DNA from 2 places in the Streptomyces sp. NPDC056479 genome. Region 1 is predicted to be linked to the other one. Evidence: riboswitches for the same ligand, from Rfam matches in the RefSeq annotation. Region 1 holds a riboswitch; the other holds the start of a gene.
What was found. Region 1 has a riboswitch for cyclic di-AMP ahead of ACFQ6S_RS20305 (M23 family metallopeptidase). Riboswitches for the same ligand answer to the same signal wherever they lie in the genome.
Positions count from the first base shown of each region.

Region 1 (5,742 bases):
TCCTGCTGTCCGCCGCCGTCTCCCTGGACGGCTACCTCGACGACACGACTCCCGACCGCCTGCTGCTGTCCGGCCCGGCCGACTTCGACCGGGTCGACGAGGTCCGGGCCTCGGTGGACGCGATTCTGATCGGCGCCGGCACGATCCGGGCGGACAACCCGCGGCTGCTGGTGAACTCGGCCGAGCGGCGGGCCGCGCGGGTGGCGGCGGGGAAGCCGGAGTATCCGTTGAAGGTCACGGTCAGCGCGTCGGGCGAGCTGGACCCGGCGGCGAACTTCTGGCACACGGGCGGCGACAAGATCGTCTATACGACGGACAAGGGCGCGGAGCGGCTGCGGCGGGCGCCGGTCGAGGCGGACGTCGTCGCGCTGGGCGAGGAGCTGGACTGGCGGGGGCTGCTGGCGCATCTGCGTGCGGTGCGCGGCGTCGAGCGGCTGATGGTCGAGGGCGGCGGCACGATCCACACCCAGCTGATCCGGCAGGGGCTGGCGGACGAGCTGCAGCTGGTGCTGGCGCCGCTGTTCGTGGGGGATGCGCGGGCCCCGCGGCTCTTCGGGCCGGGCGGGTATCAGGGTGGACGGCTGCGACTGGTGGAGACGCGGCGGATCGAGGACGTGGTGCTGATGCGTTACGAACCGACGGCGCCCGGTGCCGGTGCCCTTCCCTGCGCTGCGGATCGGCACTGGCTGGGCCTGGCGTGCGAGCTGGCGGCGCAGTGCCCGCCCTCGGAGACGGCGTTCAGCGTCGGGGCGGTGGTGGTGGCGGACGACGGGACGGAGTTGGCGCGCGGGTACTCCAGGGAGGGCGGCGATCCCGTGGTGCATGCGGAGGAGGCGGCGCTGGCGAAGATCCCGGCGGGGGATCTGAGGCTGGCGTCGGCGACGGTGTACAGCAGCCTGGAGCCCTGCACGCGGCGTTCGTCACGGCCTGTGCCGTGTGCGCGGCTGATTCTTGAGGCGGGGGTGCGCAGGGTGGTGACGGCTTGGCGGGAGCCGGACACGTTTGTCGTGGGGGCCGACGGGAGCGGGGTGCTGGCGGCGGAGGGCGTGGACGTGGTGGTGCTGGCGGAGTACGAGGAGCGGGCGACGGCGCCGAATGCGCACCTGCTGGGGTGAGGCCGGGTTTCGGTCCTTGAAGGGTCGTTGAAGGGGTCCTTGCAGGGGTTCTTGAAGGGCCTTTTCCTCAGGTGCCGCACGGGCTGGGAGTGCCTGGACCAGCTCTGAAGGGAAAGGTGTGTGCTTTGGGTCCCGCGGATGGCGTACTATTGAGTCAACGACGCGGGGTGGAGCAGCTCGGTAGCTCGCTGGGCTCATAACCCAGAGGTCGCAGGTTCAAATCCTGTCCCCGCTACTGAAGGCTCAGGGCCGGAACTGATTCAGTTCCGGCCCTGAGTGTTTTCCCCGGTCGGCTCCCAGCGCTCGCTCCCCGCCCCCGCTTCGGCAACCCTGGTGAGGTGGAGCAGCGGCGGATCTCATACGCACGCCGGTTCGTCCGGCTGCTCCCCGGCCTGCTGATCGCGGCCGGTGCCGTGTACGACTACATCACCCCCTCCGACTTCACCGGCGCCCCCTTCTTCACCGCCGCGCCCCTGGTCGCCGCCCCGCTCTACTCGCAGCGCGGCACGGTGGTCACCGGCGTCGTGGCCATCACCGTGCTGCTGGTGCTCCGCGTCCTGCGCGGCGGCCTGCCCAAGGCGGAGGTGATCACCGAGCTGGTCACCACCGTGGTCGTCTGTGTGCTCGCCGTCCTCATCAACCTCCTCGTCCGCCGCAGCGACGAGCGCCTCGCCTCCGTCCGCGAGATCGCCGAGGCCGCCCAGCGCGCCGTACTGCCCGAACCCGCCGAGCGGATCGGCGGGTTCGAGATCGCGGCGCGCTACGAGGCGGCGCAGCAGGGCGCCTCCATCGGCGGTGATCTGTACGCCGTCCAGGACAGTCCGCACGGTCTGCGGGTCGTCGTGGGGGACGTGCGCGGCAAGGGGATGGGGGCGGTCGGGGCCGTAGCCGTGGTGATCGGGGCCTTCCGGGAGGCCGCCGAGCAGGAGGTCACGCTGGAGGCGGTCGCGCAGCGACTGGAGCGGGCGCTGGCGCGTGAGCGCACCCGGCGCGACAGGGTCGAGACCCGCGAGGGGTTCACCACCGCCGTACTCGCCGAGCTGCCGCACGGCAACGGGATCGTGCGGCTGGTCAACCGCGGGCATCCGTCACCTCTGCTGCTGTACGCCGACGGCACGGTGCGCCCCCTGCCCGCCACCGAACCCGCGTTGCCGCTGGGCATGGCCGAGCTCGGGGCCTGGCCCGACCGGGCCGACGAGGCCGACTTCCCGGGCGGGGCCACCCTGCTGCTGTACACCGACGGCCTGTCCGAGGCGCGGGACGCGAGCGGACGGTTCTACGACCCCGAGACAGGGCTCGCGGGGCGCGCCAACGCCCAGCGCGAGCCGGCCGCGCTGCTCGGCGTGCTCGCGGCGGAGGCCCGCCGGCACTCCGGGGGCGGGATGGCGGACGACCTGGCCCTCATGGCCGTACGCCGGCCTTGATCGTTGTCACCAGGGGTGATCGGATGACCGCCCTCCGCATAACAACTGACATACCGTCAATACCTGTGTGGCCCCTGAGCCTTGGCCAACTCGCCCGATTTGGACCGCTCATGACCTGTAAGTCCAGGCGAGAATCGTTAATGATCAAGTGGAACAGCTTGGAATCCGCACCCCGCGTCTATTAACGTTCGATAACGCAGCGCGGTCGTCCCAGCCGTCACAAGAGTCGGCTCCGTGCGCACGCGCCGAGTCCCGCAAGGGAGCCGGGGAACCACCACCCTGGGGTGAATCGCACGGATTCCGCCGTGGAAGCACGGTTGGTATACGCGCGTAGGAGACCTTCCTGCTCCGAACCCGTCAGCTAACCCGGTAGGCGAGAAGGAAGGAAAGGAGTACGCCCACGTGGCGTCAAACCGGCCTGCTCCGCAAGCCCCGTTCGTGCCGAGCCAGCGCACCACCGAGACTTTCGGCTACGACAGCTACCGCACCGACGAGGGCCCGTTCGAGGAGTGGAACCCCACCGCGGAGTCCATTCGTCCCGTTCGTGGCAGGCATCGCGTCTCCAAGCAGCGCGGCGGGGGACTCGCCCGCAGCTCCACGGTTCTCGGCGTCGGCGTCATAGCCGCCGTCGGCGCGGGCGGCATGGCCAGCGCCAACAGCGGCAAGCCGCCGGTCGCCATCACGATGCCGGACCTGCCCCTCATCTCCGACGACTCCTCCGAGCCCGCCGAGGACACGGCCACCGCGCTCAGCACCATGGGCGAGGCCACCGAGGAGACCGCGCAGGACGGCTCCGACGCCGGCGAGGCGCTGCGCAGCCGGATCATCGCGCAGGCCGAGCTCCAGCAGGACCAGATCGACAGCAAGGCCGCCGCCGCTGCCGTCGCCGCCGCCCAGAAGGAGGCCGCCGCGGCGGCCGCCAAGGCGGAGAAGGAGGCCAAGGCCAAGGCCGCCGCCGCGAAGGCCGCAGCCGAGGAGGAGGCCCGCAAGAAGGCGGAGGCCGAGCGTCTCGCCGAGCTGGCCAAGCAGTACACGCTGCCGACCTCCTCGTACACCATCACCTCGACCTTCGGACAGGCCGGCGCCTACTGGTCCTCCGGTTACCACACCGGTCTCGACTTCGCCGCCCCCACCGGCACGCTGATCAAGGCGATCCACTCCGGCACGGTCACCTTCGCCGGCTGGGACGGCTCGTACGGCTACAAGACGGAGATCACCCTCGACGACGGCACCGAGCTCTGGTTCGCGCACCAGTCCTCGATCAGCGTCAGCGTGGGCCAGAAGGTCAACACGGGCGACGTCATCGGCCGCGTGGGCGCCACGGGCAATGTGACCGGCGCCCATCTGCACCTCGAGGTGCACCCCGGCGGAAGCTCGAGCGGCATCGACCCGATGGCGTGGCTGCAGGGCAAGGGCCTGACGCCCTGAGACACCCTTCAGCGGGTATCCATTTCTGATCCCCGGCGGTCCTGACGGCGTCCCCCCGACGTCAGGGCTGCCGGTTTTCAGTGTGCCCGCAGGTTTTCCGGGACTTTGTCGCCGTCCTGGAATGAGCTGCTCCGGCACGGCAGTTGACGTTGAGCATGACTTCTCTTCGCAAGCTCGGCTCCTCCGACCTCGAGGTCCACCCGCTCTGCCTCGGCGGCAACGTCTTCGGCTGGACCGCCGACCAGACCCAGTCCTTCGCCGTCCTCGACGCGTACACGGCGGCGGGTGGCAACTTCATCGACACAGCCGACGTCTACTCGGCGTGGGCCGAGGGAAACGCGGGCGGCGAGTCCGAGACGGTCATCGGCAACTGGCTGACGGCACGCGGCAACCGGGACGATCTCGTGATCGCCACCAAGGTCAGCCAGCACCCCGATTTCCGGGGTCTGACGGCGGCCAACATCAAGGCGGCCGCCGACGCCTCCCTGCGCCGCCTGGGCACCGATCACATCGACCTCTACTACACCCACTACGACAAGCCGGAAGTGCCGGTCGAGGAGATCATCGGCGCCCTGGACGAGCTGGTGAAGGCGGGCAAGGTACGGCACATCGCCGCGTCCAACATCTCCGCCGAGCGCCTGGCCGCCTCCCTCGCCTTCTCCGACCGCGAGGGCCTCGCCCGGTATGTCGCCCTCCAGCCGCACTACAACCTGGTCTCCCGCGACACCTACGAGGGCGCCCTGCAGAACCTCGCCGAGCGGGAGGGTCTGGCGGCGGTCCCGTACTACGCCCTCGCGTCCGGTTTCCTCACGGGCAAATACCGCGCCGGTACGACGGTGGACAGCGCCCGCGCCCAGGGTGCCGGCCGGCACGCGGAGACGGAGCGGGGCCGACGGGTGCTGGCCGCCCTGGACGAGGTGGCCCTGTCCCACGAGGTGCCGGTGGCGACGGTGGCCCTGGCCTGGCTCGCGAACCGGCCGACGGTCGCGACGCCCCTCGCGTCGGCCCGGACGGTGGAGCAGCTTCCGGCGCTGCTGGGGGTGGCGGAGCTGAGGCTGACGGAGGAGGAGCTGGAGAGGCTGACGGAGGCGTCGGCCTGAGTCCGCCGCTCTTCCTCGGTCTCTACGACCGGTACGGGTTGTAGAGGGGGTACGGCACCGTCGGCCCGTACTCGGGCCCGTTCTCAGGTGCGTACCCGGGCCCGTTCACCTGGCCGTACGGCTGCCGGTGGACGGGCCCGGGACCGGCGTATCCGTACCCGTACCCGTGCCCGTGCCCCGTCCATGTCTGCGCGGCGACCGCGTGCTCCAGCGCCGGCCGTGCGAACTCCCGCCGCGCCCAGAGCTCGTGCAGCAACTCCTGTTCCCGTACGACGTAGTCCGCGCCGGCCCGGCCGCGGCGGCCTCGGTGCCGGAGGAACGCCAGCGAGGTGGCGTAGGCCTCGTACTGCGCCACGGCCCGCGCTGCCGGGCGCCCCCCTCGGTGGCGCGCGTACTGCCGGGCCACCCGACGGTCCCGCATCGAGCCCAGGGCGAACGGCTCGCTCGGGGACAGCCACCCGGCGACGACATACGCGGGCAGTTCCTCGCGCACGGTCCTCAACTCGCGCTGCCGGGTCCAGATCACCAGCCAGGTCAGCAGCCCGAACGCGGGCACCATCAGCGTCGCGTACACGGCGAAGAAGCCGTACTCGCCGAAGGTCGAGGAACCGTTCCACATGGCGTGCATGCCCATGGCCAGCAGCAGGCCGAAGAGCGGCAGAAGCACGCGCCGCA
Region 1 is NZ_JBHTRZ010000005.1:21,942-27,683, reverse strand. It holds gene ACFQ6S_RS20320 (dihydrofolate reductase family protein) at 1-1,115, shown strand, start outside; tRNA gene ACFQ6S_RS20315 (tRNA-Met) at 1,277-1,350, shown strand; gene ACFQ6S_RS20310 (PP2C family protein-serine/threonine phosphatase) at 1,454-2,539, shown strand; cyclic di-AMP (ydaO/yuaA leader) riboswitch at 2,773-2,930, shown strand; gene ACFQ6S_RS20305 (M23 family metallopeptidase) at 2,942-3,967, shown strand; gene ACFQ6S_RS20300 (aldo/keto reductase) at 4,123-5,067, shown strand; gene ACFQ6S_RS20295 (PrsW family intramembrane metalloprotease) at 5,090-5,742, opposite strand, start outside.

Region 2 (5,742 bases), on a different contig from region 1:
GGACGGCGGGTTGTACGACGGCTGCCCCCACGCGCTCCGCATCGACGAGCGCGTCAGATAGAGCCGCTCACGCGCGCGCGTGATGCCGACGTAGGCGAGCCGCCGCTCCTCCTCCAGCTCCTTGGTCTGGCCGAGGGCGCGCATGTGCGGGAAGACGCCGTCCTCCATGCCGGTGAGGAAGACGACCGGGAACTCAAGGCCCTTGGCGGTGTGCAGGGTCATCAGGGTGATGACGCCCGAGCCGTCCTCCTGCTCGTCCGGAATCTGGTCGGAGTCGGCGACGAGCGCGACCCGCTCCAGGAATGCCGCCAGTCCGGCGGAGGCCTCGCCCTCGCCCGACTCCTGCTCGAATTCCAGGGCGACGGCCGCGAGTTCCTGAAGGTTCTCGATGCGGGTCTCGTCCTGGGGATCGGTGGACGCCTGCAACTCGGCGAGATAGCCGGTCCGTTCCAGGACCGCCTCCAGGACGGTCGCCGGCCCCGCGCCGGACTCGACGATCGTACGGAGCTCCTCCATCAGCGTGTTGAACCGCTTGACGGCGTTGGTCGACCGCGCGGCCATCCCGTACGCCTCGTCGACACGCTTCAGCGCCTGTGGGAAGCTGATCTTCTCCCGCTGCGAAAGGGCGTCGATCATCGCCTCGGCGCGCTCACCGATGCCGCGCTTGGGCACGTTCAGGATCCGCCGCAGCGGTACGGAGTCCTCGGGGTTGGCCAGCACCCGCAGGTAGGCGAGGACGTCCCGGACCTCCTTGCGCTCGTAGAAGCGCACACCGCCGACGACCTTGTAGGGCAGCCCGACGCGGATGAAGACTTCCTCGAAGACACGGGACTGGGCGTTCGTACGGTAGAAGACGGCGACATCGCCGGCCTTCGCGTCGCCCGCGTCCGTCAGTCGGTCTATCTCCTCGGCGACGAACTGCGCCTCGTCGTGCTCGGTGTCCGCGACATAGCCGGTGATGCGCGCGCCCGCGCCCGCGTTGGTCCACAGGTTCTTCGGGCGACGGGACTCGTTGCGCTCGATGACCGCGTTGGCGGCGGTCAGGATCGTCTGCGTGGAGCGGTAGTTCTGCTCCAGCAGGATCGTCGTCGCATCCGGGTAGTCCTCCTCGAACTGGAGGATGTTGCGGATGGTGGCGCCCCGGAACGCATAGATGGACTGGTCTGCGTCACCCACCACGCACAGCTCGGCGGGCGCGAGGTCGTCCTCGCCGGGCGGCACGTCGACGGGGTGCTCGCTGGTCCCGACGAGCTCGCGCACCAGCGCGTACTGCGCGTGGTTGGTGTCCTGGTACTCGTCCACCAGCACATGGCGGAACCGCCGGCGATAGTGCTCGGCGACATCCGGGAAGGCACGCAGCAGATTGACCGTCGTCATGATCAGGTCGTCGAAGTCGAGGGCGTTGGCCTCCCGCAACCGCGACTGGTACATCGCATAGGCCTGAGCGAGGGTCTTCTCGAAGCCGTCCGTCGCCTGGGCGGCGAAGTCCTCCTCGTCGATCAGCTCGTTCTTCAGGTTGCTGATCTTGGCGCTGAAGGACTTGGGCGGGTACCGCTTGGGATCGAGGTCCAGATCACGGCTCACGAGCGCCATCAGCCGCTTGCTGTCGGCGGCGTCGTAGATCGAGAACGAGGACGTGAACCCGAGCTTCTTGCTCTCCCTGCGCAGGATGCGCACGCACGCACTGTGGAAGGTCATCACCCACATCGCGTTCGCACGCGGGCCGACGAGCTGCTCGACGCGCTCCTTCATCTCGCCGGCGGCCTTGTTGGTGAAGGTGATCGCGAGGATCTGCCCCGGATGCACGCTCCGCTCGGCCAGCAGATGGGCGATGCGATGGGTGAGCACACGCGTCTTGCCGGAGCCGGCCCCGGCCACGATGAGCAGCGGGGTGCCGGAGTGGACGACGGCGGCGCGCTGGTTCTCGTTCAGCCCCTCCAGCAGTGCCGCGGCGTCGATGGCCGGGCGCGGGGCGCCGTCGCGGTAGTAGGCGTCCCGGTCCGGTGGCACGTCGAACTTCCCACCGAACAGATCGTCCGGAACCGGCTCCGGAGCGTGATCGCCCTCGGGCGGTGGTGGCGGCTCTTCCTCGTGGGCCCGTGGGGCCTGGAGGTCCGCCAGGAAGCTGTCGTCAAAGAGGCTGCTCATCGCTCTCCGAGTCTAGGCCGCCCCACTGACAGCCCGCCGCCGCCCCGAGAACATCACACGTTCCGATTCCCGACGATCTTCCGTTCCCACCCACCCGAGAGCCCTCTCACCCCCCGCGACCAGCCCCTCACAACCTGCGATCACCCAGACAGAACGGCCGATTAACCCGACAAAAGCCACTAACCAGCCCACTCCTCGGAGAAGCGCACAAACAGTCACACACTCCCCGAATCAAGCACCTTCAGTCCCGCCCTGACTCAAGGTCACGAAAATGTATCGGGCATATCGAACATCAACCTTCACAGGCGCCACACGAGTTGGCTACCGTGCCGGACAGGCCGTACGACCCCCACCGGCGAACGACGCCGGGCCGCACGGCCTCCGCCGAGTCCGGCGCGTCTCACGGCGCGCGGAGCCGGGGACCCACCGAACTTGGGGTGAATCGGCCCGACTTCCCATCCGGGAGCGGCCGTAGGGCAACCCTTCCGAACCACCCGCCCGAACCCGACAGCTAACTCGGTAGGCGGAGCATGGAAGGAGTCGCCTCCCTTGGCGTCGCACCGCAAGTCGCGTCCCGCTGGTACGCGCGTAGCAGGCATACGGACCCCCGCCCTCGCCACGGCGGCCCTCACCTCCGTCGCCCTGCTGTCCCAGACGGCCAACGCGAGCCCCTCGACGGACGACAAGCCCAGCCTCGAAGAGGTCGAGAAGAAGGTCGACGACCTCTACCGCCAGGCGGAGTCGGCGACCGAGAAGTACAACGCGGCCAAGGAGAAGACCGCGAAACAGCGCAAGCGCGTCGACACCCTCCTCGACGACGTCGCCCAGCGCACCCAGAAGCTCAACGAGGCACGCGAGGAACTCGGCCGCTCCGCCGCCGCGCAGTACCGCACCGGCGCCTCGGCCCCCGACACGGCGACCTTCCTCCTCGCGGACACCCCGCAGGACTACTTCGACCAGAGCCAGCTGATGGGCCGCATGACGGACCGTCAGAAGGAGTCGGTCGACGAGTACGTCACGCAGCAGTCGGCGACGATGGAGAAGCGCAAGGAGGCCACTGAGAGCCTCGAGACGCTCACCGAGTCGCAGAGCGACCTCCAGAACGCGAAGACCACCGTCCAGCAGAAGCTCTCCGACGCACGCGAACTCCTCTCGAAGCTGACGGCGGAGGAGAAGGCCCGCCTCGCCGCGATCGAGAAGCGCAAGCAGGAGGAGGCCGCGCGCAAGGCGGCCGAGCTGGCCCGCCAGCAGGCGGAGGCCGAGCGCCAGCGCCAGGAAGCCGAGCAACAACAGCAGCAGGAGAACACCGAGCAGCCCCCGGCCGACTCGGGCACCTCGGACTCGTCCTCCTCGGACAGCTCCTACGCCACCAAGGCCGAGAAGACCTTGGCCTTCGCCCGCTCCCAGATCGGCAAGCCGTACGTCTGGGGCGCCACCGGCCCCGACTCCTACGACTGCTCCGGCCTCACCCAGGCCGCCTGGAAGGCCGCCGGCGTGGACATCCCCCGCGTCACCTACGACCAGGTCAACGCCGGCACCACGGTCCCCCTCTCCAGCGCCCAGCCCGGCGACCTGATCTTCTTCTACGACGACGTCACCCACGTGGGCGTCTACATAGGCAACGGCATGATGATCCACGCCCCGAAGCCCGGCGCCTACGTCCGCGAGGAGTCGATCTACTACGACGGAGAGTCGTCGATCCACAGCGTGGTCCGCCCCGCCTGACCCGGCCCCTCTCCCCACCACGCGCGCGCGGGCCACTCATAAGGCCACGCGCGCGTGCTTCGTCAGTCGCACCGAAACGCACCCGCACCCGCGTACGGCGGCAAGGGGCTGTGCCGGGGGGTGTCCGCCCGCAGCGGCAGGCGTCAAGAAACAGCACCTCCTGACGCCCAGCAACCGCCGGACCGAGGACGGACACCCCCCGGCACGGCCCCGACCCAGAGCGCACCCGCAGGCGCCAGGCGCACCCCCACTCGCCGAAGCGGGCCGCCGCAGGCATCAACGCACACCCAACCCCCCGCGCGCCCCACCCCCAACCCCCACCCCGCTCCATAGCATCGCCCCATGCCCGCCAGCACCACCCCCACCTCCCCCCTCCACACCTGGTGGTCGCAGCGACCCCCCACCGCCGGCGCCGCCGTCATGGCCACCGGCATCATCTCGGTGGCCCTCCACCAGACCGGCTACGAAACCCTCTCCCGCATCGCCCTGGCCCTGGCCTGCGCAGCCTGGCTCGCCCTCGCCGGCGACTTCACCGCCCGGCTCCTCTGGGACCGCCCGGGGTGGCTCAAGGAGGCGGCCACCCCCGCCGCCCTGACCGCCATCGCCGCGACAACAGTCCTCGGCACCCGCTTCACCGCTCTCGGCTGGGAAACCCTCGCCGAAGCCCTCATGGCCCTCGCCGCACTGCTCTGGCCCGGCCTCCTCATCACGGTGGCCCGCCACTGGCGCCGCCACATGCCCGGCTCGGTCTTCCTGGGCTGCGTCGCCACCCAGGGCCTGGCCGTCCTCGGCGCGACACTGGCCGCGGCCGAGAGAACGTCATGGCTGGCCCACACCGCGCTCGTCCTGTTCTGGGTGGGCCTCGCGCTCTACATCCTCGCCCTGCCCCGCTTCGACCCGCGCCAGATCGCCCAAGGCGCCGGCGACCACTGGGTGGCGGGCGGCGCCCTGGCCATCTCCGCACTCGCCGGCTCGAAACTCCTCGCCGCCGACGGCCCCGACCTGTACCTCTGGAACACCGACGACGCCGGCGTCCTGCGCACGGTGACCGCGGCCGTGCTCGTATTCGACTTCGCCTGGTACGCCGTCCTGCTGATCGGCGAGTTCGCATGGCCACGGCCGCGCTACGACGTACGCCGCTGGGCCACCGTGTTCCCGATGGGAATGACGGCGGCGGCGACCCTCTCCGTCGCCTCCGCCGAGGACGTCCCCTGGCTGGAGACCCCCGGCGAGGTACTCCTCTGGATCGCGGTGGCGGCGTGGCTGGCGGTCACCGCGGGCGCGGCGCGGGCCTACATCGGCTCGAGAACCCCCGGGGCCCCCGCCAGCGGCGTCACGTCCACAACACGGCGATGAAGACGTTCGCCGTGGTCAAGAGCCCGACCACACCGAACAGACTCTTGTCCACCGTCTCCTCGTCCCGCTTCACATAGACGAGCCCGAGGATCACTATCAGCAGCGCCAGCTTCACGCCGATCTTGATGTTGTTGACGGGCTGGTCGTCCGCCTGATTGAGGCCGACGAGGATCACACCGGTGACCAGCATGGTCAGCGCGCCGTGCAGCATCGCGGGGACGAACCGGGCGGTGCCCTGTCCCATCGCCTTCATCTGGGTGAAGAAACCACCGAGCAGCGCGGCGATACCGATGATGTGCAGACCGACGAAGAGATGGATGAGTACGTCCATGGAGCCGGAGCCCAACCACCACGAAAAACCCACCCGACACCGCCCTGCGCCCTACCCAGCCCTCGCATATATGCGCGCCATAGCACCCCGCCACCCCTCCGCAACCCCGAATCGCCACATCGGTCAGCACTCAGCGTGAACCAGACGCCCCCATCCCGGGATCACGCTCACTTACGGTCACC
Region 2 is NZ_JBHTRZ010000014.1:160,121-165,862, forward strand. It holds gene pcrA (DNA helicase PcrA) at 1-2,148, opposite strand, end outside; cyclic di-AMP (ydaO/yuaA leader) riboswitch at 2,521-2,689, shown strand; gene ACFQ6S_RS41555 (NlpC/P60 family protein) at 2,698-3,873, shown strand; gene ACFQ6S_RS41560 (tellurite resistance/C4-dicarboxylate transporter family protein) at 4,216-5,229, shown strand; gene ACFQ6S_RS41565 (hypothetical protein) at 5,207-5,560, opposite strand.
Region 2: it holds a riboswitch for cyclic di-AMP, as region 1 does, so the genes downstream of both, ACFQ6S_RS41555 (NlpC/P60 family protein) here and ACFQ6S_RS20305 (M23 family metallopeptidase) in region 1, are expected to answer to the same signal.